3 regions of the Streptomyces sp. NPDC058274 genome follow, and region 1 is predicted to be linked to each of the others. Evidence: riboswitches for the same ligand, from Rfam matches in the RefSeq annotation. Region 1 holds a riboswitch; each other region holds the start of a gene.
The links. Region 1 has a riboswitch for cobalamin ahead of ACFVYF_RS19405 (CbtB-domain containing protein). Riboswitches for the same ligand answer to the same signal wherever they lie in the genome.

Region 1 (7,873 bases):
GAGGGCCGTAACGGCCGAGAGCGCGAGCGCGGCCGTCCGCACTCTGCTGCGCACCGGAGTGAACATCGTTGATCGGTCTCCCATCGGATGGAACGGCGCCCGACCTGTTCGGAAGCGCCGAGTGAGCCCCCCGATCTTTCCGTTCCCGTGACCGGATCCCCAGAACCATGCGAGAACTCTTCACGACTCCCACCCACGTCGCACGGTAACCCTGAGCCCGGGCAAGGGAGTTACACGAGCGCTGCGCTGCCGCACTGTCCCAGGCCTGCGCCCAGCAGAACCCGTTCATCCCTCTTTTGTGCCCACCAAGAATCGAGGATTCTTGGCTCGTCACAGCACACCTACCGGCGCACCCGGGGCATTCCCAGGCCGATCCACGAGATGATCTCGCGCTGGATCTCGTTGTTGCCGCCGCCGAAGGTGAAGATCACCGCCGAGCGGTAGCCGCGTTCCAGTTCGCCGTGCAGGACGGCGCCAGCCGAACCCTCCTTCAGGACACCGGCCGCGGCGACGATCTCCATCAGCCAGGCGTAGGCGTCCCGGCGCGCCTCGGAGCCGTACACCTTGACGGCCGAGGCGTCCTGCGGGGTGAGGGTGCCCTCCTGGACGGCGTTCACCATCTGCCAGTTGAGGAGCTTCATCGCGTCGAGCCTGGTGTGGGTCTGCGCCAGGCGCCGGCGCACCCAGGGGAGGTCGACGACGCGGCGGCCGTCGGCGAGCTTGGTCTCCATCGCCCAGCGCTGCACGTCGTGCAGGGCGCGGATCGCCATGGTGCCGTGCGCGGCGAGGGTGACGCGCTCGTGGTTGAGCTGGTTGGTGATCAGCCGCCAGCCCTTGTTCTCCTCGCCGACCCGGCGCGAGACGGGGACGCGGATGTTCTCGTAGTAGCTCGCCGTGGTGTCGTGCGAGGCGAGGGTGTTGATGAGCGTGCACGAGTATCCGGGGTCGGCGGTCGGGACCAGCAGCATCGTGATGCCCTTGTGGGGCGGGGCGTCGGGGTCGGTGCGGACCGCGAGCCAGACCCAGTCGGCGGTGTCGCCGTTCGTCGTCCAGATCTTCTGCCCGTTGACGACGTACTCGTCGCCCTCCCGTACGGCCTTGGTCTTCAGCGCGGCCAGATCCGTCCCCGCGTCGGGCTCGCTGTAGCCGATGGCGAAGTCGATCTCACCGGAGAGGATCTTCGGGAGGAAGTACGCCTTCTGCTCGTCCGTTCCGAAGCGCATGATCGTGGGGCCGACCGTGTTCAGGGCCATCAGCGGCAGCGGTACGACGGCCTGGGCGGCCTCGTCGAAGAAGATGAACTGTTCCATGGGGCTCAGGCCGCGCCCGCCGTACTCCTTGGGCCAGCCGACGCCGAGCCAGCCGTCCGTGCCGAGCCGGCGGATGGTGTCGCGGTAGAAGCGCTTCTGCGCCGCCGGGTCGGAGTAGCGGGCGTAGGCGTTGTCCGGCACCAACTCGGCGAAGTAGCCACGCAGTTCGGTGCGCAGCTGCTGCTGCTCGGGCGTGTATTCGAGATGCACGGCGCCTCCTGGCTCCCAGTGGACCGGTCGGTCCCACCCGGACTTGACGGCGCACACAGTAGAACTCGTTACAGAAATTGGGAATGCCGATGACGCGTCGATACCGTCGGCGGCGCCTCGGGGACCGTCCCCGCGCATGTCCTGATCGGCACCCGGGACGTAGCATGCGAGAAGTTCCCCGGGGGGCACTCCACCCATCAGCGGTTTCCCGGGGAGTGCACCAGCGGCGCGACGACGATCCTGGACGACACGCCTCATGAAGACCGACAAGCACGACACCGGGAGCGGACAGGCATCCCCTCCCCACAGACCGGCGCTGAGCCGCTCGTACATAGCGGCGGCGGCGCTGGCGCTGATCGACGCCAACGGCCTGCGCGCCTTCTCCATGCGCAAGCTCGGTGCGGGTCTCGGCGTCGACCCGATGGCCGCGTACCGCTACTTCAAGGACCAGGAAGCACTGTTCGACGGTGTCGCCGAGCTGCTCTTCGACGAGCTCGACGTCGACTCGCTGCCCTGGGACGGCACCTGGCGTGCGGTGGCCGAGGGGTACTGCCGGCGGTTGCGGGACACGCTGGTCGGCCATCCGCACGCCGTCGCGGTGTTCGCGACCCATCCGGTCCGCTCACGCGCGGCGGCCGACGCGAGCGCACGGCTGACCGAGCGGCTCCGGGCGGCCGGCTTCGGGTCCGCTCACGCGGGTCACGTCGTTCGCTGTCTGCGCGAGTTCACCGTCGGGCACGCGCTGAGCCTGGCGGTGCTGCGCCCCGGCGGGGAAGCCGCGGACAACCCCGCCGAGCAGTTCGAGACCGGGCTCACCGCGATGCTGGACGGATTCGAGCGGCTGACCTAGGTGCCGAAAGCGGGCCGGCTCCGGTTCGCCTGGAGCCCGCCCGGATCTCTCGGCGCTCAGGGCGCCGCGGAAGCCGCCGGCGCGGCGGCATTCTCCTGCTGCTGCGCTTCCGCGGTGGCCGGTGCCGGCGTCAGCAGCCGCTGGGCCAACTCACCGAAGACAAGCCCGAAGGCGGTCCACAGCGTCAGCTGGATGGCCAGCGCCGCGAGCCGGAACTGCCACAGCAGGGTGGCCGAGAAGTCCTTCGGAACCTCGTCGACCGCCGGCAGGAAGGCGTACGCGAGGCCGACGGCGAGGACGAAGAACGCGCCCGCGACCAGCGTGGCGTTCCAGTTGCCGAGGCGGGGCGCCAGGCGTTTGCCGAGGATCACCGTGGCCACGGCCAGCAGCACGCTGAGCACCATCATCAGGAAGTACAGCGTCGTGCGCTTGCCGATGGTGTCGGGGTCCCCGACGGACGGCGGGTTGGCCGGGTACTTGAGGAACGGCACGACGTAGACCGCGAGCAGGCCCGCCGTCGACAGGAGCAGCGCGCTCGCACGCGGCCCGAACCGCCCGATGCGGCCGAGCGCGAAGCAGTACGCGAGGGCGGCGATGCCGCCGAACGCGACCCCGTAGACGAGCACGCCGGTGGCGAGACCGCCGGTGGACTGCATGGTGCGGGTGACCGCCTCCATGCCGTGCTCGTGACTGTGCGCCTCCTCGTAGGCGATCGCCGTGTCCACGCGCGGCTCACCGAGGAAGTAGGCGACGACCAGGGCGAGCAGGCCGGCGGCGAGACCCGCCAGCATGCCGCGCACCAGAAGATTTCTGACCAGTGCGGAGTTCATGGACTCGTACGCTTCCTTGCGCCGTCAGTGGCAGGGGAAGCCGAGCAGGTGGCGGGCGTCGTGGACCCACTCGTGCACGTTCTCGCCGGACACGACCGAGGTGGCGCCCTGTTCGGCGCCGACGAAGTAGAGCAGGACCAGCATCAGGATGCCGAAGAAGACCGCCCAGGGGACGATCGCGCCGATCGGCAGCTTGGCGGGTACGGCGGTGGGGGTGACAGTCGGCTGAGCGACGGACTGCGCCATGTGGCAGGACCTCCTGGGGAACTCGCGTCCCGGCTTGGTGGTGCACAGGACGACGGCCGCGGGTCTGACTTGCTCGACCTTCGCCGCCCTTGGAGGGGGCGGCTCTTGTGGGCTTACAGTGGCGCGACCGTGCCGGACTTCCACCGGACTTCCGCCGAACCGTCGTCAATATCGTCGAGACCGTACCGCGAAGCGGGGGCCCGGCCAAGGGCGCACGGAGCGCACACTCTGCGCCCCCGTCAGCCGTACACGCCGCCAACTCCCTTGCCGCGTACGGGTTTCTGCAGGAAAGGGACGCGTCGTGAACGCGAGAACAGGCCGATGACAAGTCGAGTGATCTTGATCTCAGCGGCGTCCAGCGAGGCGCTGCGCCAGGCCCGCTTCGACGACGGCTGCCCGGTCGACGCCGCCGGGCTCAAGCGCGCGCGGGCGGCGGCGGGCGCCGTTCCGGGCGCGGAGCGACGGTGGGTCTCCCCCGGCGTGCGCTGCCGTGACACCGCCGACGCGCTCGCTCTCACCGCCGAGGAGGTGCCCGAGCTGGCCGGCCTCGACGTGGGCCGCTGGCGTGGCGCGACCCTGGACGAGGTGAGTGCCAAGGAGCCGGACGCGGTGGTCCGCTGGCTGACGGACCCGGAGTCCGCGCCGCACGACGGCGAATCGGTCCGGGACTTCTGCGACCGGATCGCCCGCTGGCTGGAGACGGCCGCGCGGCTCACGGGCCGGAGCGTCGCCGTGGTGGAGCCGGAGGTCGTCCGGGCCGCGGTGGTACGCGCCCTCGGCGCACCCGAGCCGGCGTTCTGGCGGATCGACGTGCCGCCGCTGACGGCCACGGAGTTCAGCGGACGCTCGGGCCGCTGGAACGTACGGGCGGGACGGCCGCTGGGTGGTCCGGACGCCGGCTGAGTACGGCGGGGCCGGCCCGACGCGCCGTAGCGGACCCCGGCTGAGCCCGACGCCGTACGCGGACCGGCCGAGCCCGACGCCGACGCGGACCCGCTGAGCCCGACGCCCTACGCGGACCGGCCGGGTACGGCGAAGGAACCCCGACACCGTGCGCGGGCCGCCTTCGCACGTACCTGCACGGACGTACCTGCACGGACGTACCTGCACGGACGCATCTGCACAGACCTACCCGCGCGGACGGGCCGGCCTCAGCGCAGCGTGGCCATGAAGTCAGCGCACGCCTGAGCGCACTCGCGGCAGGCCTTGGCGCTGTCCTCTCCGCCCGCGTACTCGTCGAAGACCTCGGCGCACTCCAGGCACACCGTCCGGCACCACTCCAACTGGACGCGGATCGTGGCCTCGTTCTGGCTCGTCTGCTCGGACAGCATGCGGCACGTCGCGTCGCACACCTCCGCGCACAGGATGCCCTTGCGTCGGACGCGTTCCTGGTCTTCGGGGCCGTCCGGGTCGGCGAGGCTCGCGCGCAAAGCGCACGCCCGTGCACAGTCGGTACACGCCTGGGCGCAGGTGAAACGATCCTCCAGGAACCGGAAGAGCTCCTCCTGGGAAGTTGTTGTGGTCACGCGGAGCGGGTAGCCGCGGTGGGGCGTGTCAAACCCGGCGCCCCCGATCGGGCGGGTCCGGGCGCGGACGACCGACGCTCGCGTGCCCGTGGCGGACAGACTCCGATGTACCCCGCGGCCCCCTGTCGTCCGTGCGCAGTACGGCGTCCGAATCCCGCCGGTTCCTCCGGCCGGCAAGCCCCACAGTGGACGTGGGGAGACAACGGCCCGGGCCTCCTGAACCGCGTACTCCCGAAGGGACAGGACTCATGACGCTCCACACGACGATCGACAGCCCGCTGGGTGAACTGCTGCTGGTGGGCGAGGAGTCGGCGACCGCGAAGGGCGGCACGGCGCTCGTCTCGCTGTCGATGCCGGGACAGCGGCACGCCGCCGTCGCGCAGAACGGCTGGACCGAGGACCGTGACGCGTTCACCGAGATCGCCGCCCAGCTGCGCGGGTACTTCGACGGCACTCTGATCCGCTTCGACATCGAGTACGCGGGCGGCGGCAGTGACTTCCGGCAGCGGGTGTGGAAAGCCCTGGACACCATTCCGTACGGGACGACACTCAGCTACGGGAACATCGCCGCGCGGATCGGCGCCCCGCGGGCCGCGGTTCGTGCCGTCGGCACGGCCATCGGCGCCAACCCGCTGCTGGTCGTGCGTCCGTGCCACCGGGTGATCGGCGCCGGCGGCGCGCTCACCGGTTACGCGGGCGGCCTGGACGCCAAGCGCCGGCTCCTCGAACTGGAGCTGCAGTCGGCCCAGGCCCGTACGCCGTGACTCACTCCACGCGTACGGCACGGGCGGCCACGACCCACTCCACCGGCACGGCACAAGCGGCTCTGGGGCGCGTGGCCGCCGTGGACTGGGCAGCGGTCACCGCGGAGCTCGACGAGTACGGCCACGCGCTCACCGGCCGGATCCTCACCGCGACCAGTGCCACGCCCTGGCCGCTCTGTACGACGAGGACGACCGTTTCCGCACGACCGTCGACATGGCCCGCCATCGCTTCGGCTCCGGCCAGTACCGCTACTTCACCCACGAACTGCCCAAGCTGATACGGGAGTTGCGGGAGGCGTTCTATCCGCGGCTGCTGCCGGTCGCCCGTGACTGGGCGGCCAGGCTCGGGCAGCCCGCGCCCTGGCCCGGGAGCCTGCCGGAGTGGGTGGCGATGTGCCACGGCGCCGGACAGACCAAGTCCGCGCAGATCCTGCTGCGTTACGGCCCCGGGGACTGGAACGCCCTGCACCGCGACGTGTTCGGCGAGATGCTGTTCCCGCTCCAGGTCGTGATCGGCCTCGACGCACCCGGAGTGGACTTCACCGGCGGCGAGTTCCTCATGACGGAGCAGCGCCCGCGTGCCCAGTCGCGGGGCTCGTCCACGACTCTGCCGCAGGGGCACGCGCTGGTCTTCACGACCCGCGACCGGCCCGTAGCGTCCCGGCGCGGCTGGTCGGTGGCCCCGATGCGCCACGGCGTCAGCACCGTGCGTTCCGGTCGCCGCCGCACCCTGGGCCTGGTCTTCCACGAGGCCGCCTGAGCCGGCCCGGGCCGGCGGCCGAGGGGCCGCAGAGGGGCGTGTGCGAAGGTCCGGTTGCGCGCGACGCGCGTCTGCGAACGGCGTGTTTCGGGTCTGCGAACAGGTGGCCGTTCGCAGAGACACGCGCCGGCCGGCGGGTGACCATGACGGCATGCACCCGGGTGCCCGTAGGCCGCCCCCGCCCCGCCGCAAGGATGCGTCATGACCCTGCCGCCCGCCACACTCCACTGGGTGTCCGAGAACTGGGACGCCCCGGCTCCGGCCGGGTTGCGCGAGCTGATGTCCGCCGAACTGGCCCCGCGCTACGCCCCCGTCGAGCACCGTCGCGTCCGCGCACCCCAGCCGGCGGCGGACGAGATCGTCGTCACCTGGGTCTGCTACGCGGACGACGTGCCCGTGGCCACCGCGTCCCTGCGCAGACTCCCGGGACGGTCCTCGTGACGCGCCGGCACGTCGACTACGCGCGGGTCACCACCACACGGTGTATGTCCGCGAGCTGACCCCCGACGCCTCTCCGCCGCCGCACCTGCCCTGCCGGCAGCCCCGCGGCGCCTTCACGTACCCCCGCACTCCTCGCGTCTCACGCGCGCCTCCGTACGCCGTACAAGGGAGAACCATGAGCCAGCCGATCGACTCCGTCACCGCGGGGCACACCCCCGAGGACGAACCCACCGGTCCCGACACCTCGGCCTGGTCGTTCGAGACCAAGCAGATCCACGCCGGTGCCACGCCGGACCCGACGACCGGGGCGCGGGCGGTGCCGATCTACCAGACCACCTCGTTCGTGTTCCGCGACACCCAGCACGCGTCGGACCTGTTCTCGCTCGCCGAGCCCGGCAACATCTACACCCGGATCCACAACCCCACGCAGGACGTCTTCGAGCAGCGCATCGCCGCGCTGGAGGGCGGCGTCGCGGCCGTGGCCCTCGCCTCCGGGCAGGCCGCGGAGACCCTCGCCATCCTGACCCTGGCGAGCGCGGGTGACCACCTCGTCTCCAGCACGTCCCTGTACGGCGGCACGTACAACCTCTTCCGCCACACGCTGCCGAAGTTCGGCATCGAGGTGTCCTTCGTCGACGACCCGGACGACTCCGACGCCTGGCGGGCGGCGATCCGGCCCAACACCAAGGCCCTGTTCGCGGAGACGCTGGGCAATCCGCGCGGGAACATCCTCGACGTACGGGCGGTCGCGGACGTCGCCCACGAGGCCGGCGTCCCGCTGATCGTGGACAACACCGTGCCGACCCCGTACCTGCTGCGGCCCCTCGAGCACGGCGCCGACATCGTCGTCCACTCGGCGACGAAGTTCCTCGGCGGCCACGGCACGACCATCGGGGGTGTCGTCGTGGACGGCGGCACCTTCGACTTCGGCGCCCA
Region 2 (7,873 bases), on a different contig from region 1:
CGCGCTGTTCGAGGAGGTCCAGGAGCTGCTCGACGGGGACGGGCCCGGCGGACAGCTGGAGGAAGGAGAGCACCTGGGGCATCGCGGAGACGACCTCGGCGACGGCGGCGGGCTCGCGGTCCGCGGGCTCCGGATAGGCGAGCGACCAGGCGTCGAAAAGGGCGACCCAGCCGCGCAGTACGGCGCTGTCGTCGCGGTTCCAGGCGCGCAGCCGCCAGCCGGGGCGCGCGGTGTCGCCGTGCACCTCGACGAGGCCGGCCAGCCGTGCGGTGTCCCAGTCGGCACGGACCTGAGCCGGGGTCAGTCCCAGTTCCTGCGCGGCCCGTTCGGCGGTGGCGTCGGAGAGGGCGCCCTTGCCGTCGGGGGTCGCGCCGTCGCGCCCGGGACGGAGTGCGGAGTCGGACCAGCGGGCGACACGGGCCGCGCCGGCCAGGCCGGAGCGTGCCATACGCGCCAGTTCCGAGGGCGCCGGTGTGCCCTCGGGGGGCCGGGGGGCGGGGCGGCGTGAGCGGCGTTGGGTCACCGCTCGGGAAGCGGCGGCAAGAGGCCGCGGGCGGACGAGTCGGAGCCTGGAGTCGCGCGGGTTACGGGACGTCACAGGTGCAGTCTTCCGGTTGACAGTCCGAAAACCCAAACGGAATGGGACGGCGGGCGGCCCGCGCGAGGGGCGCGCGCGTCTCGGCGGACGCCCGACACCCCTGAGCCGCCTCTTCCGCGAGGCCGAAACGGAAGGAGCGCCGCCGCCGCGCCGAAGCGTTTCCGCGGACGGCCGCGGGGGCGGTTTGGAGCCGTCCGGGGGGCCCGAGTCGTCGGCGGGCGGACCGGTCGGAGGACGTCGGGCCGTCGGCGGACAGTGGCCCGGAGGATGGTCGGCCGACCCCGGCGTGGACCGCCGTCCCCTGGGATGGGATACAGCTGCCGTCCGCCGTATGCCCGTCCGGGCGGGCTACATCAACGGGGTGAGGAAGCGGCGCAGCGCCTCCTCGTAGTCCGCCGGGCCGGCATTCCACATGGCGCCGTGCGGAGCGTGCGGGACGGTGTGCAGGGTGACCAGGTCCGGGCGCCGGGCGGCGAGTCTGCGGGAGAAGTCCCAGGGGGCGATCGTGTCGTCGGGGCCGTGCAGCAGCAGCACCGGCACCTTCAGCCGGCCGGGGTCGGCGGCCTCCACGATGCGGTCGCCCTGCAGGCCCGTTCGCCCCTGGGCGGCGCGGACCGCGAGGGGCAGCAGCGCGGCGGGCGTGCGCCGGGCCGAGGCCAGCGCGCGCAGCGTCGTCTCCCAGCTGAGCACGGGCGAGTCGAGGACGAGCCCCGCGATGCGGTCGCGCACCGCGGAGTGCGCGGCGGCGCGCAGCGCCATGGTGGCGCCGGTGGACCACCCGTACAGGACGATCCGTTCGGCGCCGTAGCGCACGGCGTAGCGCAGGGCGGCGTCCAGGTCGCGCCACTCGGTCTCGCCGAGGTGGTTCAGGCCGTCCTGGGGGCGGGGGGCGCCGAGGTCGCCGCGGTAGGCGAGGTCGAGGACGGGGAGCCGCTGGCGGTGCAGGAACTCCATGACGTTCATGGGGTGTTCGCGGGTGGCGCCGAGACCGTGCACGGTGATCACCCAGGTGTCGCGGGTGCCGGGCACGAACCAGGCGGGCAGGGCACCGAGTTCCCCGGGGACGTTGACGTCGGCGTGGTCCAGGCCGAGCGCGGTGCTCGGATCGCCCACGTGGAGGTTCGCGGTCAGCCACACGCTGTCGCCGCGCTTGAGGGCGCCGTGGGTGACGCGCTCAAGACGGCGTACGACCGTGTCGGCGGGGTGCGGGGCGGAGTCCAGGACGGGTCCCACGACCGCGTGGGAGCCGTCACCGCTCAGGCCGTACGTTCCCGGCCGCAGCGAGGCCAGGTCGCGGGTGAGGGTGATCTGGCCGGCGGCCGTGGAGTGCACGGTGAGGCGCGGCTCGGTGGGCAGTGGCCGGCCCGGGGGCGCCTTCAGCGCGGCATCGCTGGCGTACCGGCCGGCGGCAATGGAGGCCGCGCCGGCGGCCAGGGCAACGGTGACGGCGGCGGCCGTCGCTTTGACAGTGCGCACCGGTCCAGTCTCCCGGGGGAGCCCGCTGTCGGCCAGCGGGAGGGCGGACGGGAGCCTGCCTTTCCCGTCCGGACCGGGGACCGCATCTTCCGGATGCGCGTGCTCGGTGCTGCGGTGCCGAGCACGTCACGGGCGGGCGCCGCCGCGGCCCCGGCGCCGATCCGAGGCGTGCTCGGCACCGCAGCACCGGCACGTCTCGGACAGGCGCCGCCGCAGACCCCCCGACCGTCCGCCGATACGTCTCGAACGGCCGCCGCCACGGCCCCGGGGCCGATCCACCGGCGCGTCTCGAACGAGCGCCGCCGCCCCCGGCCGATCCACCGCCACGTCTCGGACGGCCGCCGCCTCCAGGCCGATCCACCGGCACGTCACGAACGGCCGCCACCGCGCCGATCCACCGGCACATCTCGAACGGCCGCCACCGCCGCCGACCCCAGGCTGCTCAGAAGCTGACGCCCCGGCCCGGCTGGCCGTACCCCCGCAGTCGCTCCCCCGCCCGTGCCGCCTGTTCCTGGGTGAGGAGGTTCGGGGTCAGGCCCGGTACGGAGGACGCCGTGAGCCAGACGCGGCACATCCACTCCAGCTGGGCGGTGCGGTCGTAGGCCTGGCTGAGGCTGGTGCCGTAGGTGAGGGTGCCGTGGTTCTGGAGGAGGCAGCCGGAGCGGTCGGCGAGGGCCCGGAGCATGTTCTCGGCCAACTCCTGGGTGCCGTAGGTCGCATAGGGGGCGACCCGGACCGGTCCGCCGAGCGCTCCGGACATGTAGTGGATCAGCGGGAGTTCCGGTACGAGCGTCGAGACGGCCGTCGCGTGAACGGCGTGGGTGTGCACGACAGCGCGCGCGCCGGTGGTGCGGTAGACGGCGAGGTGCATGGGCAGTTCGCTCGTCGGTACCAGCGTGCCGCGCACCTGCCGGCCGTCCAGGTCGACGGCGACGAGGTCCGCGGGCGTCAGCCGGTCGTAGGGCACTCCCGACGGCGTGACCAGGACCGTGTCTCCGACGCGGACCGACACATTGCCCGACGTACCGACGACCAGCCCGTCGGACACGGTCCGGCGCGCTGTCGTAACGAGCTCCTCCCACGCGCCCTCGACCGCCCCCGGGGCACCCGGCGCACCACGCTCGCGCGCGCCCTGCGCGTCCTCCCGCCCGGCCCGCTCGTCCCCGTCGTCCCCTGTGTCCCGCCGCTGTTCAGCCATGGCGCGATCCTGCCAGGAGGAGCGCGCGTCAACGCCGTGCCGGGCGGGGGCACTTCAGAGGGCGACGCGTGCTTCCGCCGGAGCACATGCAGCCACACACCGCCCGGGCCGTGCGACTGGCCGGTGAAGGACCGGAACCCGGTGATCTTCCAGTAGCCTCTGCTGGATTTGTCTGGCACGTCGCCATTCGGGGGGAAATATGGGCCATGATCACCAACCGTTCCGCCCTCGCGCCTGCGCCGTCGCGGCCTCCGCGGCGGCGCTGGCCGTAGCGGGGACCCTGCTGGCCGGGATTCCGGCCTCGCGGGCGGCCTCGGGGGCGGCCGCACCACGCGGACACGACGTCTCCTCGCACCAGAAGAACGTCGACTGGCCGAAGGCGCAGGCGAAGGGCGCCCGGTTCGTCTACGTCAAGGCGACCGAGTCCACCACCTACCGCAACCCCTACTTCAGCGGGCAGTACGACGGTTCGCGCGCCGCGGGCCTGCTGCGGGGCGCCTATCACTTCGCGCTGCCGGACAGGTCCTCCGGCGGGGCGCAGGCCGCGTACTTCGTGCGCAACGGCGGCACCTGGCGCGCGGACGGCTGGACGCTGCCGCCCGCGCTCGACATCGAGTACAACCCGTACGGCAAGAAGTGCTACGGCCTGAGCAGGACCGCGATGGTGAAGTGGATCAAGGCGTTCAGTGACGGGGTCAGGCGGGCGACCGGCCGCCGGCCGGTGATCTACACGACCACGCACTGGTGGGACGACTGCACCGGCGCCAGCCGTGCCTTCGCCTCGAACCACGCCCTGTGGCTGGCCCGCTACGACTCGGCCGACCCGGGAGCGCTGCCCGCGGGCTGGACGTTCTGGACGTTCTGGCAGTACGACAACAGTGGCAGCCTTCCTGGTGACCAGAATCTCTTCAACGGATCCATGGCGCGGCTGAAGACCTTCGCGAGGGGATAGCAGGCACGCCGGAGCCCGATATTCCGGCTCTGTTCGACACACGAGCCGCCGCTTCGACACAAGTGGAATGGCGACACGCCGATTGGGTCACTCCACCGCCCGCCCCAGTTCATCTTCCGTTCACCCAGGTTGCCTACGGTCCTTGTGCCACTGACGTCAAACAGAAGCCTGGGTAAATGGAACACATCACGCTTCTCCTCGGGATCGTGATCGTCACCGCTCTCGTGTTCGATTTCACGAACGGTTTCCACGACACTGCCAACGCGATGGCGACGACCATCTCGACCGGCGCTCTGAAGCCCAAGACGGCGGTGGCCATGTCCGCCGTGCTGAACCTGGTCGGTGCTTTCCTCTCCGTGGAGGTCGCCAAGACGATCTCCGGCGGCATCATCAACGAAGAGGGCATTCGCACCGAGGTGATCTTCGCGGCGCTCGTCGGCGCCATCCTCTGGAATCTGCTGACCTGGCTCCTGGGTCTGCCCTCCAGTTCCTCCCACGCACTCTTCGGCGGCCTCATCGGCGCCGCGGTCATGTCGGCCGGCTGGTCGTCGGTGAACGGCTCGACCGTCATCACCAAAGTCCTGATCCCCGCGGTCGCCGCTCCCCTGGTGGCCGGCCTGGCCGCACTGCTGGCCACGCGCCTGTCGTACGTCATCGGCCGTCGCGCCGACCAGAAGGCGACCGCGAAGGGCTACCGCGCCGGCCAGATCGCCTCCGCGGGCCTGGTCTCGCTGGCCCACGGCACCAACGACGCGCAGAAGACCATGGGCATCATCACCCTCGCCCTGGTCACCGGCGGTGTGATCGCCCCGGACTCCAACCCGCCCACCTGGGTCATCGTCTCGGCCGGTATGGCCATCGCGCTCGGCACCTACCTGGGCGGCTGGCGCATCATCCGCACGATGGGCAAGGGCCTCACCGACCTCGCCCCGCAGCAGGGCTTCGCCGCCCAGACCAGCGCGGCCACGGTCATCCTGGCCTCCTCGCACCTGGGCTTCTCGCTCTCCACCACCCAGTCCTGCTCCGGCGCGGTGATGGGCGCCGGCCTCGGCCGCAAGGGCGGTGTCGTCCGCTGGTCGACCGCGACCCGCATGTTCGTCGCCTGGGGTCTGACGCTGCCGGCCGCCGGGCTCGTCGGCGCCGGCGCCGAGTTCCTCACCCGGCAGGGCACCTGGGGCATCGTCGTCACGGGGGCGCTGCTCCTGACCGGAGCCGGTGTCATCTGGACGCTGTCCCGCCGCAAGCCGGTCACCATCGACAACGTGAACGACGTCGACGCCGAGCCCGCGGGCGTCGTCACCACCGCGATCATCGCTGTCACCCCGCCCCCGGCGGGCCCGATCACCACGCTCGGCGCCGACCTCGACGCCGAACTGAAGACGACCATCCCGGCGCCGGACCCCGGCCCCTCCGCCGAGCCCACCCGCCCGGCCACGGTCTAAGGAACGAACAGCATGCACATCGACTGGGCAGCTCTCGGCTCCGTCTTCGGAGTCAGCCTCGTGGCCACCGTGACCCTCGTCGGCCTCTTCACCCTGGGCGTCGTCGGCCTCGCGAAGCGCGAGTCCGCCTCGGCACAGGGCGGTTCGGCCGCCGTCGCGGTCACCGGCGCGTACGCCTGCTTCGCCGCCTGCGCGGCGGCGGTGGCGTACGGCATCTATCTGATCGTCGCCTGACACCCGGCAGGAGTCGGGAGCCGGGTACTCAAAACCGGCGAAAAGCGCATCACTTGACGTGGGGTGCGGGACGGATCGACGTCCCGCACCCCACGTGCGTGTGGGCCTTCGCACACTCTCCCTTCGCAGGTCAACAGCAAGTTGACGGGTGTTCTCACCCCGTGGTGGACTGCCGGAGCCAAGTACGGCGGCAGGAGAGGAAGCCGGTGCGAATCCGGCGCGGTCCCGCCACTGTCACCGGGGAAGAACATCCCCGGGAGCCAGGAACTCTCACCGCCGGTCTCGTCGAACCAGGGCGCGGACACCCTGAGTGAGGACATATCGCCATGCGCGGCTGCCCCAGTGCGTTGAGTACCCCGGTCCAAGCCGACGTTCCGGTCGGCTGAACCGATGCGTGCCGATCGCGTCTTCGCGTACGGCACCGCCGCCGGCCTCCTCGGTGACCTGCTCCTCGGCGATCCCCGCCGCGGGCACCCGGTCGCCGTCTTCGGGCAGGCCGCGGGTGCTGTGGAGCGGACGTTGTGGCGCGACCACCGCGGGTGGGGCGCACTGCACACCGCCGTCTGCGCGGGTGGCGTTGCCGGGCTCGCCGCCCTCGCGAGCCGTTCCCTGCGCAGCTCCGGTGCCACCTCCCTCGCGCTGACCGCCACCGCCACCTGGGCCGTCGTGGGCGGAACCTCCCTCGCCCGGGAGGCCCGGGCGATCGGCGGTGCGCTGGCGGCCGGGGACATCGAGGTGGCCCGGGAGCGGCTGCCGCATCTGTGCGGGCGGGATCCTCAGGCACTCGACGCGGACGGGATCGCGCGTGCCGTCGTCGAGTCCGTCGCCGAGAACACCTCCGACGCCGTGGTGGGAGCGCTCGTGTGGGGCGCCGTGGCCGGCGTGCCCGGGCTGGCCGGCTTCCGGGCCGTCAACACGCTGGACGCCATGGTCGGGCACAAGTCCGCCAAGTACCGCCGCTACGGCTGGGCTTCGGCGCGGCTCGACGACGTCATGGGGTGGCCCGGGGCCCGGCTGACCGCCGTACTCGCCGCCGTCGCGGGCAGCGACCCGCGCGGCGCCGTCCGCGCCTGGCGCGGCGACGCCGGCCGGCATCCCAGCCCGAACGCCGGTCCCGTCGAGGCCTCGTTCGCGGGCGCGCTCGGCGTGCGGCTCGGCGGCACCCTCTCGTACGGGGGCCGGGTCGAGCACCGGCCCGTCCTCAACGAGACCGGACGGGCCGTCGAGGTCGCTGACATCGAGCGGGCCGTCCGGCTGTCGCGGCGGGTGAGCGCGCTCGCGCTGGGCGTGTGTGCCGCCGGACGGCTGCTGTTCAGGAGCAAGAGGGGGGCCGCGTCATGAGCGGCGGACTGCTGATCGCCGGCACGACCTCCGACGCCGGCAAGAGCGTCGTGACCGCCGGGATCTGCCGGTGGCTGGTGCGCCAGGGGGTGAAGGTCGCGCCCTTCAAGGCGCAGAACATGTCCCTGAACTCGTTCGTCACGCGCGAGGGCGCCGAGATCGGGCGGGCCCAGGCCATGCAGGCCCAGGCCGCCCGGGTGGAGCCCACCGCGCAGATGAACCCCGTGCTGCTGAAGCCGGGCAGTGACCGCAGCAGCCAAGTGGTGCTGATGGGCAGGCCGGTGGGCGAGATGAGTGCGGGCGGCTACCACGGCGGACGCCAGGAGGCGTTGCTCGGGACCGTCCTCGACTGTCTGGCCGCGTTGCGGGGCACGTATGACGCGGTGATCTGTGAAGGAGCCGGCAGCCCGGCCGAGATCAATCTGCGGCGGACCGACATCGTGAACATGGGGATCGCGCGGAACGCGCGGCTGCCCGTGCTCGTGGTCGGGGACATCGACCGTGGGGGCGTCTTCGCGTCCTTCTTCGGGACGGTCGCGCTGCTGAGCCGCGCGGACCAGGAGCTCGTCGCCGGGTTCCTGGTCAACAAGTTCCGCGGTGACGTCTCCCTGCTGGAACCGGGGCTCGACATG
Region 3 (7,873 bases), on a different contig from region 1:
CGTCGCCGACGCAGAAGCACTTCGGCGGCAGCTCGAAGGAGATCCCCGGCCTCGGCGAGATCGGTTACATCGGTCTGACGGCGTTCGTCATGAACGTCGTGGTGACCGTCGTCCTCACCTTCGCCCTGCGGGCCTTCAAGGCGCCGGACGGCATCGACGAGACGTCTCCGGAGGACTACACGGCGGACGCGGGCGACACGGGTGTGCAGGTCGAACTGCCGCCTGCCACCGCGGGCACGGCCCACTGATCCGGCCCCCGTACCTGACGACGGGCCGCCGCTCTCGTACCCGAGAGCGGTCCGTGGTTCTCGTACCCCTCGACGGGCCGCCGAGAGAAATTCGGCGGCCCGTCGTCGTGCCCGTCCGGCACACTCCCCGGCATGGACATCGTCATCAGGCGGGCGCGGCCCGAGGAGTACACAGCCGTCGGGGAACTCACCGCCCAGGCCTACCTGGGCGACGGTCTGCTCGATTTCGGGGAGAGCGACGCGTACCTCGGGGAGCTGCGGGACGTGGCGAAGCGGGCGGCGGCGGCCGATGTGCTCGTCGCCGTCGAGGGCGCCCGGGTGCTCGGCGGAGTGACCTTCGTGCCGGCCGGCGGGCCGATGGCCGACATCGCGCGGCCGGGCGAGGCGGAGGTGCGGATGCTCGCCGTATCGCGGGAGGCCCGGGAGCGCGGCGCGGGCGCGGCCCTCGTCCACGCGTGCGTCGACCGCGCACGCGAAGTCGAGGGCTGCGTCCGCGTCGTGCTCTCCACCCAGCGGACCATGCACGCCGCCCACCGCCTCTACGAACGGCTCGGCTTCACGCGCTGTCCCGCGCGCGACTGGAACCCGATCCCGGACCTCGACGACATCCTGCTGCTCACCTATGAGTTGACGCTCTGACACGCTCTGCGAACGGCGCGACACAAGATGTGGGGGTGCCACCGCAGCCCGGCACAAGATGTATGCTCGTGCTCGCTGTCGTCGCAGGGGAATCCGGTGTGAATCCGGAACTGTCCCGCAACGGTGTACTTGTGCGTGTATGCGCGCTCGGTCAGTCCGAGGACCTGCCGACAGCGCGCCCCGGCCGGCCGGCCCGGGCGCCGACGACGTCCGGGCCTCGTGGAATGGGCCGGTGGACGCACGCGTACCGGCAAGGTGTCGCGTGTTCCGCTGCCCTCCGCAAGGCCCCGTGCCGAGCGAGGGAGAGCCCCACGTGACCATCGCGCCAGCCGATCCGGCCACCGCGACACCGTCCGCGACGTCGGAGGAGACGGACGGTCCGGGTGCCGCACTGCTGCGGACCCTGACCCGCCTCACCGCCGACCTCCCCGGCGCCGACCCCGGCCGGGTCGCAGCCGCCGCGCTGCGCGGCCGGTCCGCCCGCGCCGATGAGGCGGAGCTGCGCGAGCTGGCCACCGAGGCGGCCGCCGGACTCATCTCCGAGGATCCCGTCTACTCGCGGCTGGCCGCCCGGCTGCTGACGATCAGCATCGCCGCCGAGGCCGCCTCGCAGGGCGTCACGTCGTTCTCCGGGTCCATCACCACGGGCCACCGCGAGGGTCTGATCGCCGACCGTACGGCCGCGTTCGTACGCCTGCACGCGGCCCGTCTGGACGCGCTGATCGACCTCGAAGGCGACGACCGCTTCGGCTACTTCGGGCTGCGTACGCTGCACAGCCGCTATCTGCTCCGGCATCCGATCACCCGGCAGGTCATCGAGACGCCCCAGCACTTCATGCTGCGGGTGGCGAGCGGTCTCGCCGAGGACGAGACGCCCCGCGCGCTCGACGAAGTCGCCGCTCTCTACGCCCTGATGAGCCGCCTGGACTATCTGCCGTCCTCCCCCACGCTCTTCAACTCCGGTACGCGGCACCCGCAGATGTCGTCCTGCTACCTCCTCGACTCCCCGCTGGACGAGCTGGACTCCATCTACGACCGCTACCACCAGGTGGCCCGGCTCTCGAAGCACGCCGGCGGCATCGGCCTGTCGTACTCCCGGATCCGCTCCCGGGGTTCGCTGATCCGCGGCACGAACGGGCACTCCAACGGCATCGTCCCGTTCCTGAAGACCCTCGACGCCTCGGTGGCCGCGGTGAACCAGGGCGGCCGGCGCAAGGGCGCGGCCGCGGTGTACCTGGAGACCTGGCACTCCGACATCGAGGAGTTCCTGGAGCTGCGCGACAACACCGGTGAGGACGCCCGCCGTACGCACAACCTGAACCTCGCGCACTGGATCCCGGACGAGTTCATGCGCCGGGTCGACACGAACGGCGTCTGGTCGCTCTTCTCCCCCGCCGACGTGCCCGAGCTGGTCGACCTGTGGGGCGACGAGTTCGACGCCGCGTACCGCAGGGCGGAGGAAGCCGGGCTCGCCAAGAAGACCATCCCGGCCCGCGATCTGTACGGCCGCATGATGCGCACCCTCGCGCAGACCGGCAACGGCTGGATGACCTTCAAGGACGCCGCCAACCGCACGGCCAACCAGACCGCGGAGCCGGGCCACACCGTGCACTCCTCGAACCTGTGCACCGAGATCCTGGAGGTCACGGACGACGGGGAGACGGCCGTCTGCAACCTCGGGTCGGTCAACCTGGGCGCCTTCGTGGTCGACGGCGACATCGACTGGGAGCGGCTGGACGCGACCGTGCGCACCGCGGTGACCTTCCTCGACCGGGTCGTCGACATCAACTTCTACCCGACCGAGCAGGCGGGCCGTTCCAACGCCAAGTGGCGGCCGGTGGGCCTCGGCGCGATGGGTCTGCAGGACGTCTTCTTCAAGCTGCGGCTGCCCTTCGACTCGCCCGCCGCCCGTGCGCTCTCCACCCGGATCGCCGAGCGCGTGATGCTCGCCGCGTACGAGGCCTCCGCCGACCTCGCCGAGCGCAACGGCCCGCTGCCCGCCTGGGAGAAGACCCGTACCGCCCGCGGTGTCCTGCACCCCGACCACTTCGACGTCGAGCTGAACTGGCCGGAGCGCTGGGCGGCCCTGCGGGAACGCATCGCCGCGGTGGGCCTGCGCAACTCGCTGCTCCTCGCCATCGCACCGACCGCGACCATCGCCTCCATCGCGGGCGTCTACGAGTGCATCGAGCCGCAGGTCTCCAACCTGTTCAAGCGCGAGACGCTGTCCGGCGAGTTCCTCCAGGTCAACTCCTACCTGGTGGACGAGCTGAAGAAGCTCGGCGTGTGGGACGCGCAGACCCGGGAGGCGCTGCGCGAGTCGGGCGGCTCGGTGCAGGGTTTCACCTGGGTGCCGCAGGACGTCCGCGACCTCTACCGCACGGCGTGGGAGATCCCGCAGCGCGGCCTGATCGACATGGCCGCCGCCCGCACCCCGTTCCTGGACCAGGCCCAGTCGCTGAACCTGTTCCTGGAGACGCCGACCATCGGCAAGCTCTCCTCGATGTACGCGTACGCCTGGAAGTCGGGCCTGAAGACGACGTACTACCTGCGCTCGCGCCCGGCGACCCGGATCGCCCGTGCCGCCCAGGCGCAGGCCCAGCCCGAGAAGACCATCCCCGTCCAGCAGGCCGCCGACCCCGACGCCGTCGCCTGCTCCCTTGAGAACCCCGAGTCCTGCGAGGCCTGCCAGTAATGTCCAGCGAAACCAAGAACCTGCTCGACCCGGGCTTCGAGCTGACCCTGCGTCCGATGCGCTACCCGGACTTCTACGAGCGCTACCGGGACGCGATCAAGAACACCTGGACCGTCGAGGAGGTCGACCTCCACTCGGACGTCGCCGACCTGGCGAAGCTGTCGCAGGGCGAGCAGCACATGATCGGCCGGCTGGTCGCGTTCTTCGCGACGGGCGACTCGATCGTGGCGAACAACCTGGTGCTGACGCTCTACAAGCACATCAACTCGCCCGAGGCGCGGCTGTATCTCTCGCGCCAGCTGTTCGAGGAGGCCGTGCACGTCCAGTTCTATCTGACGCTGCTCGACACCTATCTGCCCGACCCCGAGGACCGGGCGGCGGCCTTCGACGCCGTCGAGAACATCCCGTCCATCCGCGAGAAGGCCGAGTTCTGCTTCAAGTGGATCAACGAGGTGGAGAAGCTGGACAGCCTCGAGACCAAGGCCGACCGGCGCCGCTTCCTGCTGAACCTCATCTGCTTCGCCGCGTGCATCGAGGGGCTCTTCTTCTACGGCGCCTTCGCGTACGTCTACTGGTTCCGCAGCCGGGGTCTGCTGCACGGCCTCGCGACCGGCACCAACTGGGTGTTCCGTGACGAGACGATGCACATGTCCTTCGCGTTCGAGGTCGTCGACACCGTCCGCAAGGAGGAGCCGGAACTCTTCGACGACCGGCTTCAGGAGGAGGTCACCGACATGCTGCGGGAGGCCGTCGAGGCCGAGCTGCAGTTCGCGCGCGACCTGTGCGGTGACGGCCTCCCGGGGATGAACACCGACTCGATGCGCCAGTACCTGGAGTGCGTCGCGGACCAGCGCCTGACGCGTCTCGGCTTCGCGCCGGTGTACGGCTCCGAGAACCCCTTCTCCTTCATGGAGCTCCAGGGGGTTCAGGAGCTCACCAACTTCTTCGAGCGGCGTCCCTCGGCGTACCAGGTGGCGGTGGAGGGCTCGGTCGGCTTCGACGAGGAGTTCTGACCCTCCTGGGCGGCCCTCAGCTCCCGGTCGATCCGCGCTTCGCGGCGCAGTCCGAGCAGCGCGGGGAGAGCCAGGACCACGAAGATCCCGAGGACGGTCAGCAGGGCGGCTGTGGTGTTCATGAGTGTCTGCATGAACACCACTGTCGCGCCGATCGGCCCTCGGGGTCAGTGGCAGGACTGCCGTAGGCCCTCGAATTCCTGCCACATCCGAGGCACACTGACAGCATGCTGAAAAACGTGGCCGCGGTTCTCCTCGACGGAGTGCATCCCTTCGAACTCGGCGTCGTCTGCGAGGTGTTCGGCCTCGACCGCAGCGACGAGGGCCTGCCCGTGTACGACTTCGCGGTGGCCTCGGCCGAGGGGCCGACCCTCGCTACCCATGTCGCCGGGTTCACCGTCTCCACTCCCTACGGCCTCGACCGGCTCGAAGAGGCCGACCTGGTCGTGGTGCCGGCCGCGCGCGACAACGCCGGGCGCGGCTATCCGCCCGAGCTGCTCGACGCCCTGCGCCGGGCCGTGCGCCGCGAGGCCCGGGTGCTCAGCGTCTGCTCGGGCGTCTTCGTGCTCGGCGCGGCCGGGCTCCTCGACGGACGGCGGTGCTCGGCGCACTGGCAGCACGCCGACGAGCTCGCCCGCCGGCATCCGCGGGCGATCGTCGAACGGGACGTCCTGTACGTCGACGAGGACCCCGTCATCACCTCGGCGGGCACCGCCGCCGGAATCGACGCCTGCCTCCACATCGTCCGCAAGGAGCAGGGTCCCGAGGTCGCCAACACCATCGCGCGCCGCATGGTCGTACCGCCGCACCGCGACGGCGGACAGGCCCAGTACATCGAGCGGCCGCTGCCCCGCTCGCAGTGCGACACGGTCGGCGAGGTGCTCGTCTGGATGGAGCGCCACCTCGACGAGGAGGTGACCGTGGAACAGCTCGCCGACCGCGCCCACATGTCCCCGCGCACCTTCGCGCGCCGCTTCCAGCAGGAGACCGGCACCACGCCCTACCGCTGGATCCTGCGGCAACGGGTGCTGCGGGCCCAGGAGTTGCTGGAGGCGTCGGACGAGACGATGGACGCGATCGCGGGCCGCACCGGGTTCGGCAACGCGGCCGCGCTGCGCCATCAGTTCGTCCGGAGCCTGGGGACGACCCCGCAGGCGTACCGGCGCACGTTCAGGGGCCCGCAGGCTGCCTGACCGTGCGCCGGTAAGCGCGCGGGGTCAGCGCGGCACGGCCCTCAGCAGCAGCCGCCGGGGTCGGAGCGTGATGCCGACCCTGGTGTTGCGGTCGGTCTCCGGCAGGTTCTCCAGACGCCACTTCGGCACCACGGTCGCCAGGATGATGGCGAGTTCGGCCATCGAGAAGTGGTCGGCCGGGCACTTGCGGTTGCCCACACTGAACGGACTCATCGCGTACTTCGGCACGTCCTTGGAGCGTTCCGGGAGCCAGCGGTCCGGATCGAACTCCAGATTCCGCTCGTAAGACCGCGGATCACGCTGGATCGCCAGCGGACTGTAGACAATGTCCGCACCGGCCGGAATGCGGTAGCCACCGAGTTCGGTTTCGGCCAGCGCCTGCCGCGTCAATATCCATACGGCGGGGCGTATACGCAGCGCCTCCGTGATGACATTGTTCGTGTGGCGCAGGTTCCGGAGGTCTCCGAATGTGATCGGCCGGTCCCCGATGACGGATTTGACCTCTTCGCTCAGCCGGGTCGCGTGTTCCGGGTGCTCCGCGAGCAACTGCAAGATCCACATCAACTGGGACCCCACCGTTTCGCTGCCCGGTGTGAGTATCGCTATGACCTGATCGTGAACCTCCTGATCGTTGACCGTTTCACCATTTTCGTCCTTCGCCTCGAGCAGCGCCGTGAGCAAATCGTCCGGCTTCTCCTTCGACGCCCGGCGCTCCGCGATGACCTCGTCGGCCAGGCGGTGCAATTCGGCCAATGCGCGGTCGAATTCACGATGGGCCGGAAGGGGGAGCCGATAGAACGGGCCGAACGAGAGGATCATGCGCCGGTACATACCGCCGAACACGGTCGCCAGCGCCGTGCTCAGCCGTTCGGCCAGCTCGTCGATGGGCCCGATCTGCAGGAAGCAGCGGGCCGTGACGCGGACGCCGATGCGGAACGCCTCCGTCGTGACGTCGACCGTGTCGCCGGGCTTCCAGCGCTCCGCGAAGGCCTGCGCCTCCTCCACCATCACCGCCGTGTACTTGGGGATGGCGTCGAGCCGGAACTCGGGCTGGATCGTCTGCCGCTGCCGCCGGTGCAGCTGGCCGTTGCTGGTCGCGACCCCCTTGCCCAGCAGGACGTCCAGGGTGTCCCAGAGCGGGCCGCCGATCTGGTATCCGGGGCTCGTCAGCAGAGTGCCGACGAGGGCCGGCGAGGTCACGGCATAGACCGTTTTCGGACCGAGCTTCAGCCGGACCAGATCGCCGTGGTCGCGCAGCTGGGTCAGGAAGCCCAGCGGATCGCGTACGAGGTTCCAGCCGTGACCGAGACCCGGAACACCACCTCCCGCGAGGGGCGGTACGGACAGCTCCGGCACTTCGGGGGTCGTGGGCCGTACGGACTCGACGGTCATTTCTCACCTGCCGCTTCGTTGTTGACGTACGGGGGTGTGGAGCGGTCGTCCCAGTTGTCGACCATGTACCGGCCGGACTCGTGATGGAACCAGTACACGGAACTGAACCAGTTCCGCATATTGGAGAGGCACGCCTTTACGGCACAGCTCAATTCCCGGCCCTGTGCGGTGCCGTCCGCGAGGGTTTCCGCGAGCCGCAGGACTTCCTTTTCAGCGGCCCGGAATTCGTCGATGCATTCCTCGACCCGGCGCCGTACTTCCGTGACGGCTTCCTCGATGGTCAATCCCTCGTGCTGAATGAGACTGATTCCGAGATTATGGACCTCGTCGCCCGCTATCTCCTTGGGGAGCGAGCAGAGATCGTTGTACCAGGCGGCGAATTCCTGACTGAGCAGTGCGGCCCGCCGAAATGCCGGGTGTTCCCGCACGCGAGCCGGAATTTCGCATCCCGCGCTCGGCTCCAGGAGGTCGGTCCAGATCCAGTGCGCGAACGTCAGCCGGCGGAGTTCGAGGTACTCCTCGACCGTGGGCACGGTGCCGGACGTACGGTTGTGGAATTCCCGGTCGTACGCGTCGATGACGGCGTGGAAGTGGCCGGCGAACCGCGCGTTCCACCGCTTGCTGAGGAACGAGTAGAGCCGGACCATACTGTCCGCGAACGCTGCGACCAGGGGATCCTTGTGGTGCAGATGG

Region 2: linked by a shared signal. The riboswitch ahead of ACFVYF_RS00355 (cobalamin biosynthesis protein) and the one ahead of ACFVYF_RS19405 (CbtB-domain containing protein) in region 1 are both predicted to bind cobalamin.
Region 3: linked by a shared signal. The riboswitch ahead of ACFVYF_RS20935 (ribonucleoside-diphosphate reductase subunit alpha) and the one ahead of ACFVYF_RS19405 (CbtB-domain containing protein) in region 1 are both predicted to bind cobalamin.

What each region holds. Positions count from the first base shown of each region.
Region 1 covers NZ_JBHVXW010000009.1:2,013-9,885, reverse strand. The annotation lists gene ACFVYF_RS19425 (endo-beta-N-acetylglucosaminidase H) at 1-66, opposite strand, end outside; gene ACFVYF_RS19420 (acyl-CoA dehydrogenase family protein) at 342-1,520, opposite strand; gene ACFVYF_RS19415 (TetR/AcrR family transcriptional regulator C-terminal domain-containing protein) at 1,777-2,370, shown strand; gene ACFVYF_RS19410 (CbtA family protein) at 2,427-3,200, opposite strand; gene ACFVYF_RS19405 (CbtB-domain containing protein) at 3,225-3,446, opposite strand; cobalamin riboswitch at 3,484-3,645, opposite strand; gene ACFVYF_RS19400 (histidine phosphatase family protein) at 3,768-4,349, shown strand; gene ACFVYF_RS19395 (four-helix bundle copper-binding protein) at 4,598-4,972, opposite strand; gene ACFVYF_RS19390 (methylated-DNA--[protein]-cysteine S-methyltransferase) at 5,221-5,736, shown strand; partial or broken gene ACFVYF_RS19385 (2OG-Fe(II) oxygenase) at 5,808-6,496, shown strand; gene ACFVYF_RS19380 (hypothetical protein) at 6,698-6,937, shown strand; gene ACFVYF_RS19375 (bifunctional o-acetylhomoserine/o-acetylserine sulfhydrylase) at 7,113-7,873, shown strand, end outside.
Region 2 covers NZ_JBHVXW010000001.1:64,035-71,907, forward strand. The annotation lists gene ACFVYF_RS00325 (hypothetical protein) at 1-598, opposite strand, end outside; gene ACFVYF_RS00330 (alpha/beta hydrolase) at 947-2,074, opposite strand; gene ACFVYF_RS00335 (class II aldolase/adducin family protein) at 2,517-3,272, opposite strand; gene ACFVYF_RS00340 (lysozyme) at 3,472-4,224, shown strand; gene ACFVYF_RS00345 (anion permease) at 4,401-5,666, shown strand; gene ACFVYF_RS00350 (hypothetical protein) at 5,679-5,900, shown strand; cobalamin riboswitch at 6,048-6,191, shown strand; gene ACFVYF_RS00355 (cobalamin biosynthesis protein) at 6,291-7,241, shown strand; gene ACFVYF_RS00360 (cobyric acid synthase) at 7,238-7,873, shown strand, end outside.
Region 3 covers NZ_JBHVXW010000010.1:49,451-57,323, reverse strand. The annotation lists gene mctP (monocarboxylate uptake permease MctP) at 1-248, shown strand, start outside; gene ACFVYF_RS20940 (GNAT family N-acetyltransferase) at 381-887, shown strand; cobalamin riboswitch at 933-1,074, shown strand; gene ACFVYF_RS20935 (ribonucleoside-diphosphate reductase subunit alpha) at 1,201-3,582, shown strand; gene ACFVYF_RS20930 (ribonucleotide-diphosphate reductase subunit beta) at 3,582-4,595, shown strand; gene ACFVYF_RS20925 (hypothetical protein) at 4,508-4,729, opposite strand; gene ACFVYF_RS20920 (helix-turn-helix domain-containing protein) at 4,823-5,788, shown strand; gene ACFVYF_RS20915 (cytochrome P450) at 5,813-7,180, opposite strand; gene cyc1 (epi-isozizaene synthase) at 7,177-7,873, opposite strand, start outside.